Linked DNA regions of Parafrankia irregularis. The protein of the gene in region 1 interacts with the protein of each later gene in a pairwise test. Links are inferred from orthologs where the notes say so. Each region holds a gene or a part of one and is shown in the gene's direction. Other genes may lie near its edges.

Evidence for each region.
Region 2: the proteins of AWX74_RS07185 (region 1) and dnaE interact in binary tests that used the Escherichia coli proteins (3 or more experiments, as listed by UniProt). The link is inferred for Parafrankia irregularis from one-to-one orthologs.

Annotation. Positions count from the first base shown.
Region 1 is NZ_FAOZ01000004.1:25,380-28,455, forward strand. Bases 28-2,878 are described here. They hold AWX74_RS07185 (pyridoxal phosphate-dependent aminotransferase), read left to right. Parts: upstream 28-777; coding sequence 778-1,980; downstream 1,981-2,878. Other genes in these bases: AWX74_RS07180 (carotenoid biosynthesis protein), read right to left, coding at 28-407; AWX74_RS07190 (cysteine hydrolase family protein), read right to left, coding at 1,997-2,647. In the rest of the region: more of AWX74_RS07180, read right to left, coding at 1-27; AWX74_RS07195 (FAD/NAD(P)-binding protein), read left to right, coding at 2,902-3,076. UniProt on the Escherichia coli protein: Shows aminotransferase activity with methionine and histidine as substrates, and to a lesser extent also with phenylalanine.
Region 2 is NZ_FAOZ01000001.1:98,761-103,057, forward strand. The notes cover bases 96-4,167. They hold dnaE (DNA polymerase III subunit alpha), read left to right. Parts: upstream 96-430; coding sequence 431-3,967; downstream 3,968-4,167. Other genes in these bases: AWX74_RS00400 (class I SAM-dependent methyltransferase), read left to right, coding at 4,041-4,167. Outside these bases: AWX74_RS00390 (pyridoxal phosphate-dependent decarboxylase family protein), read left to right, coding at 1-87; more of AWX74_RS00400, read left to right, coding at 4,168-4,297. UniProt on the Escherichia coli protein: DNA polymerase III is a complex, multichain enzyme responsible for most of the replicative synthesis in bacteria. This DNA polymerase also exhibits 3' to 5' exonuclease activity. The alpha chain is the DNA polymerase catalytic subunit.

The DNA of each region.
Region 1 (3,076 bases):
GCGACGAGCGGCGTTGTGAAACGTTCGGCACCGGTCGGCCGGGTCGGTGTGGCACGGACTATTCCGGCGGCCAGCACCCAGGCGATCCAGCCGTAGCCGAAATAGGCGAGCGGGACGACCAGCGGAATGTCCAGCAGGCGCGGCCCGCCGGTGTTGTGCTCGTAGAAGCCGAACGGGAACCCGCTGGCCACGCTGCTCGCTTCCAGCGCGAACGCGACGACGTAGCTGATCCCGAAGAAGGCGCCGATGCCCCGCCAACCGGCCGAACACGAACCGTGCGCCAGGCTGAACAACAGCGCCACGCCGGGCAGCAGGTCCATGGCGGTGTCGCCGAGTGACTCACCGGCCCCAACGGCTCCCGCGATCGCGGCCAGCGAGGCGATCGACGTCAGGATCCAGAGGAGCATGCCGTGGACCCGTCCCGTGGGTCGGCCGCCGGCCCGGTCACGGGCCCGGTCATCGGCCGGGCCCGAGCCCACGCCGGACCCGTCGCCGCCACTGGTCCCGCCGGTTTCACCCGGACCGGTACCCGTGGTTGTTGGCCCTGGTAGAGCCGCGCTAGCCATCCGACGCCCGCCCATCCACACCCGTGACCTATAGGTATAGAGATTTTAGGTGGATGTTGCTCCAGGTGCAGCGGTCCGCGGCGGCGCCGCCTGCGTGCGCCGCAGCCCCGGAGACGATCGAACCCGGCGGCGGGCAGGAGATGACTTCCGCGGTGCGCCAGGCCCAGCGAGTGGGCTTGCACGAGGGCCTCGTCCTGAGAACGGTGAAGACATGAACGCCAGGCCACCGCTGAAACCCAGCCCGCCGCCGAACGCCAGGCCCCTGCTGAACCGCCGGCTGGACGGACTCGGGACGACGATCTTCGCGGAGATGTCGGCACTGGCGACGGCGACCGGCGCGATCAACCTGGGCCAGGGCTTCCCCGACACCGACGGGCCCGAGGAGATCCGCGAGGCCGCCGTCCGCGCGCTGCGAGAGGGGAAGGGCAACCAGTACCCGCCGGGCCCGGGCATCCCGGAGCTGCGCGCCGCGATCTCCGATCACCAGCGGCGCTTCTACAGCCTCTCCCTCGACCCCGACACCGAGGTCCTGGTCACCGCCGGCGCCACCGAGGCCATCGCCGCCGCCATGCTGGCGCTACTGGAGCCGGACGACGAGGTCATCGCCTTCGAGCCCTTCTACGACTCCTACGCCGCCTGCATCGCGATGGCCGGCGCGAAGCGGGTTCCGCTCACCCTGCGAGCACCGTCCTTCCGCCCGGATCTGGACGAGCTGCGCGCCAGGATCACCCCGCGGACCCGTCTCCTTCTCCTCAACACCCCGCACAACCCGACCGGGATGGTGCTCACCGCCGGCGAACAGAGCGCCATCGCCGCCCTCGCCGTCGAGCATGACCTGCTCGTCGTCACCGACGAGGTGTACGAGCACCTCGTCTATGAGGGCACGCACCATCCCATCGCGGCCCTGCCCGGAATGCGGGACCGCACGGTCACCATCGGCTCGGCCGGGAAGACCTTCTCCTTCACCGGATGGAAGGTCGGCTGGGTCACGGCGGACGGCCCGCTCGTCTCCGCCGTGCGGACGGCGAAGCAGTACCTGACGTATGTCAGCGCGGGGCCTTTCCAGTATGCGGTCGCCGAAGCGCTACGGCTGCCCGACTCGTATTTCGAACATTTCCGCACCGATCTCGGCCGTAAGCGTGACCTGCTCGGTGACGGTCTGCGCGCGGCCGGGTTCGAGGTCTACCAGCCTCAGGGCACGTACTTCATCACCACCGACATCACGCCTTTCGGCGAGAAGGACGCCTATGCCTTCTGCCGTGCGCTTCCCGAACGCTGTGGCGTCGTGGCCATCCCCAACTCGGTCTTCTACGACGACCCCGACGCGGGTCGCAGCCAGGTCCGTTTCACCTTCTGCAAACGGGAGGACGTCCTGCGCGAAGCGACCGCCCGCCTGCGCCGGCTGGGAGACTGAGCCGGCTGGGCTGTGATCAAGGTGTTGGTGGCGGGGCAGAGCTTCCTGTTCGGCTTCGGAGGCTCCTGGGCGCTGGCCCGGGCTGTCCGGCGAACGCCTGGTCGACAGTGGTGACGGTCGCGGTACGCGCGATCAGGGCGAGCGCGGCCTCGTGAAGCTCCTGGCTCAGGCTGGCGGTCGCGTCCGCGAGTACCTCGACATCGAAGTCGCGGTCGTGAGCCTCGCGGGCGGTCGACAGCACCACCAGGTCGGTCGACACTCCACTGAGCATGAGCTTGTCCACTCCCCAGGTACGAAGCCGCAACGCCAGCTCGGTACCGTAGAACGGACTGATTCGGTGCTTGACGATGACCGGTTCGCCAGCGGCTCGCGGCAGCCGGTCATGGATCTCGGTCGCCCACGTCCCCAGCCGTAGTTTTTCCGCCGGCCGTGCCTCGGCGAACACCGGTGACCTTTCCGGCCATTCTGAGTAGTCGGCCGAGAAACCCACCACGACGTAGATCACGGGCAGCTCGGCCGCACGGGACCGCTCTATCGCCTCGACGGTCCGGTCGAGGACCCCACGCTGCTCCACCTGCGCGGCGTACCCGTGGTGGGCGTACTGCCCGGCCGGATGAATGACATCGTTGATCATATCCATGACCAGGAGTGCGGCGGTACCCGTCATGAGGATCTCCTGTTTCGTGCCGTGGGTGTCGTTGGCGTTGCCGACTATCCGGCCGACGAGGCCGGGCTGGATGGCCGGTGAACCCCGGTATTCACATTCATTCGACATCGGACGATAGCAGTCGGGCGACGAAAAATCGCGCCTTGCAGCCATGAGGGATCTCGATGGAAAGATGAGTAAAATGCTGTTGTCTGGCCGGTCCCGGCCGAACTAGCCTCGTCGTGCCGGAACGACACGAAAGTCGAGGCGAAGATATGGGACGAGACGCGTGGCGCCACAGCGGACGGCAGGCCACCGACCTGGATTCCGATTCCACCACGGTCTTCGAGGGGTCCGCCGGCGCCGTATCCGACGGCGGGGCTCGACCAGCCGGGGCGCAGAGCGGGCGCCTGCCCGGCCTCGCTGGTCCGACGGAGCCCGGCAGTACCG
Region 2 (4,297 bases), on another replicon or contig:
TGGATGACGACCGAGGCGGACGTCGACCGGGCCGTCGCGGCGATCGCGGCCGCCATAGCCGACGCACGTGGCCGTTGTCACGGGTGAGTGGCCCGGTGGTGCGCGGCCGGCATGTTCTCTTCAGGCCTGTCGGCGGGCAGCGCTAGGCTGCGTCAATGCCGCCGGATCCCCGTGCGACAGCCGTCGACCGCCTTCACCGCCACCGAGAGACCACAATCCTTCACCGAGAGACACATTGAAGCCACACTAACGACCTGAAGTAGCCGGGAACAATAGGCGAGTAGGTCGGCGGACTTTTCGGCCGGCTTTCTTTCCGCCCGCCCTGCCCGCACTCGTATCGTCGCACCGATATCGCCCCACCCCTGCCCCCGCCCCGTCCCCGCCCCGCATCGACCGGCGTGCCCTCCGCGCGCGGGAAGGTCCCGACGACATGCCGAACTCCTTCGTCCACCTTCACGTCCACACCGAGTACTCGATGCTCGACGGGGCGGCCCGGCTCAAGGACATGTTCTCGGAGGTCTCCCGGCAGGGGATGCCCGCCGTCGCGATCACCGACCACGGCTACATGTACGGCGCCTACGACTTCTACAAGCAGGCCACGGCGGCCGGGGTGAAGCCGATCATCGGGTGCGAGGCCTACGTCGCGCCGGAGTCGCGCCTGCTCAAGCAGCGGGTGCGGTGGGGTGACCCGAACCAGAAGAGCGACGACGTCTCCGGTGGTGGCTCCTACACCCACATGACGATGTGGGCACGGAACGAGACCGGGCTGCACAACCTGTTCCGACTCAATTCCCGTGCGTCCATCGAAGGCCACTACATCAAATGGCCACGCATGGACTCCGAAATCATCGCCGAGCACGCCGAAGGGCTGATGGCGACAACCGGGTGCCCGTCCGGTGAGGTGCAGACGCGGCTTCGTCTGGGGCATTACGACGAAGCACTCAAGGCCGCCGCGAAATACCAGGAGATCTTCGGCCGCGAGAACTTCTTCTGCGAGATCATGGATCATGGCATCGAGATCGAGCGCCGGGTGCGGGACGGGCTGATCGACATCGCCCGCGCGCTGGACATGCGCTTCGTGGTCACGAACGACTCGCACTACACCTACGAGTCGGAGCGGGCCACCCACTCCGCTCTGCTGTGCGTCCAGACGGCGTCGACGGTCGCGAACCCCACCTTCCAGTTCGAGGGCTCGGGCTACTACCTCAAGAGCGCCGAGCAGATGTACGCGATCGACACCTCCGACGCCTGGCAGCAGGGGTGCGAGACCACGCTGATGATCGCCGAGCGGGTCGAGCCGGCCGGCATGTTCACCAAGCGCAACCTGATGCCCCGCTTCCCCGTCCCCGACGGCGAGACCGAGGAGTCCTGGTTCCGCAAGGAGACCTGGGCGGGCATGGACCGGCGGTTCCCGAACGGGTTCGACGAGGAGCATCGCACCCGGGTCGAGTACGAGCTCGGCGTCATCCTCTCGATGGGCTTCCCGTCGTACTTCCTGGTCGTCGCCGACTTCATCATGTGGGCGAAGAACCAGGGCATCCCGGTCGGCCCGGGCCGTGGCAGCGCCGCGGGCTCGATGGTCGCCTTCGCGATGGGCATCACCGACCTCGACCCCATCCCACACAGTCTGCTGTTCGAGCGGTTCCTCAACCCCGACCGCGTCTCCATGCCGGACATCGACATCGACTTCGACGAACGTCGGCGCGGTGACGTGATCCGCTACGTGACGGACAAGTGGGGTGAGGACCGCATCGCCCAGATCGTCACCTACGGCACGATCAAGGCGAAAGCCGCCATCAAGGACTCCTCCAGGGTCCTCGGCTACCCGTACGCGGTCGGCGACCGCATCACCAAGGCGATGCCCCCGGCCGTCATGGGCAAGGACATCCCGCTGTCCGGGATCTTCGACCCCAAGCACGCCCGTTACAGCGAGGCCGGTGAGATCCGCGGCCTCTACGAGTCCGACGCGGACGTCCGCAAGGTCATCGACACGGCCAAGGGCCTGGAGGGGCTGATCCGCCAGGCCGGCGTGCACGCCGCCGGCGTGATCATGTCCGCCGAGCCGATCATCGACCACATCCCGGTGTGGCGCCGCGACGCCGACGGCGCGATCATCACGCAGTTCGACTACCCGACCTGCGAGAACCTCGGCCTGCTGAAGATGGACTTCCTGGGCCTGCGCAACCTCACCGTCATGGACGACGCGGTGCGCAACGTCGAGTCCAACCGCGGCCACAAGGTCGACCTGATGGGCCTGGAGCTCAACGACCCGCCCTCCTACGAGCTGCTCGCCCGCGGCGACACCCTGGGCGTGTTCCAGCTCGACGGCGGGCCGATGCGCTCCCTGCTGCGCATGATGCGGCCCGACAACTTCGAGGACATCTCCGCCGTGCTCGCGCTCTACCGGCCCGGGCCGATGGGCGCGAACTCGCACATCAACTACGCGCTGCGCAAGAACGGCCAGCAGGAGATCACCCCGATCCACCCGCAGCTCGCCGAGCCGCTGGCCGACATCCTGGACACGACCTACGGCCTGATCGTGTACCAGGAGCAGGTCATGGCGATCGCGCAGCGGGTCGCCGGCTACACCCTCGGTCAGGCCGACCTGCTGCGCCGGGCGATGGGCAAGAAGAAGAAGGAGATCCTCGACAAGGAGTTCGTGCCGTTCTCCGACGGCATGAAGACCAACGGCTTCTCCGCCGAGGCGATCAAGATGCTGTGGGACATCCTGGTCCCCTTCTCCGACTACGCCTTCAACAAGGCGCACACCGCCGGCTACGGGCTGGTCTCCTACTGGACGGCCTACCTCAAGGCCAACTTCCCCGCCGAGTACATGGCCGCGCTGCTCACCTCCGTCCGCGACGACAAGGACAAGAGCGCGATCTACCTGAACGAGTGCCGGCGGATGGGCATCCGGGTGCTGCCCCCGGACGTGAACACCTCCGACGCCGACTACACCGCGCACGGCGACAACGAGATCAGGGTGGGCCTCGCCGCCATCCGCAACGTCGGCGTCAACGTCGTCGAGTCGATCGTCCGCAACCGGAAGACGAAGACCCGCTTCGCCTCCTTCCCCGACTTCCTGGACAAGGTCGACGCCGTCGTCTGCAACAAGCGGACCGTGGAATCGCTCATCAAGGCCGGCGCGTTCGACTCGCTCGGGCACACCCGCCGCGGCCTCGCCGAGAAGCACGAGCAGGCCGTCGACGCGGTCATGGGCGTGAAGAAGAAGAACGCCGAGGGCCAGTTCGACCTGTTCGCCTTCGACGGCGAGGACGGCGAGCCGGACGCCGCCCCGATCTTCGGCGTCCAGGAGTTCTCCGACCAGGAGTGGGACAAGTCCCTGCTGCTCTCCCTCGAGCGGGAGATGCTCGGCCTCTACGTCTCGGACCACCCGCTGCTCGGCGTCGAGCACATCCTCGCGGCCAAGGCCGACTGCAGCATCGCCGCGCTCAACGGCGGCGAGTACCCGGACGGCTCCGTCGTCACGATCGGCGGCATCATCTCCGGCCTGCAGCGGAAGGTGACCAAGCAGGGCAAGCTGTGGGCCCTGGCCACCGTGGAGGACATGGGCGGCGGCCTGGAGGTGATGTTCTTCCCGGCGACCTACGAGACATGCTCGACCCAGCTCGCCGAGGACGCCGTCGTCATCGTCAAGGGGCGCATCGACAAGCGGGAGGACACCCCCCGCCTCGTCGCCTCCGACCTGACCGTCCCGGACCTGAGCGATCACGCGCTCAGCCCGCCCGTGGTGATCACCCTGCCGGCCTCAAGGGTCAACCCCCCGACCGTCGACCGGCTGCGTGAGGTGCTCGGCGACCACCCCGGCACCACCGAGGTCCACCTGCGCCTGCAGTCGTCCAGCCGGGTCACTCTCCTGCGACTCGACGACGCCTACAAGGTCCAGCGGACACCCGCGCTGATGGGCGACCTCAAGGCCCTGCTCGGTGCCTCCGCCGTGGCCTGATCGAGGATGAAGGGCCGGATCACGGCCGGTCGTGCGGAGGCGGCCGCCGCCATGAACGGCTACAAATCAGAACATGGATGCGAGTGACCACACGCGGACGGTACGTCAGTCCTTCAGCCGTCAGACCCGCCTGTTCACCGACCGCGACGCGGTCTTCGCCGCCCGCGAGCCCGCCGTCCCCTGGCTCGAGCCGCTACACCCCGACATGATCATCCTCGACGTGGCCTGCGGAGCGGGCCACGTCGCCGAGCTCGTCGCACCGCGCGTCCGCCAGGTCGTCGGCCTCGACGTCACGACCGAGCTGTTACGGATCGCCGCCACCCGCCTGCG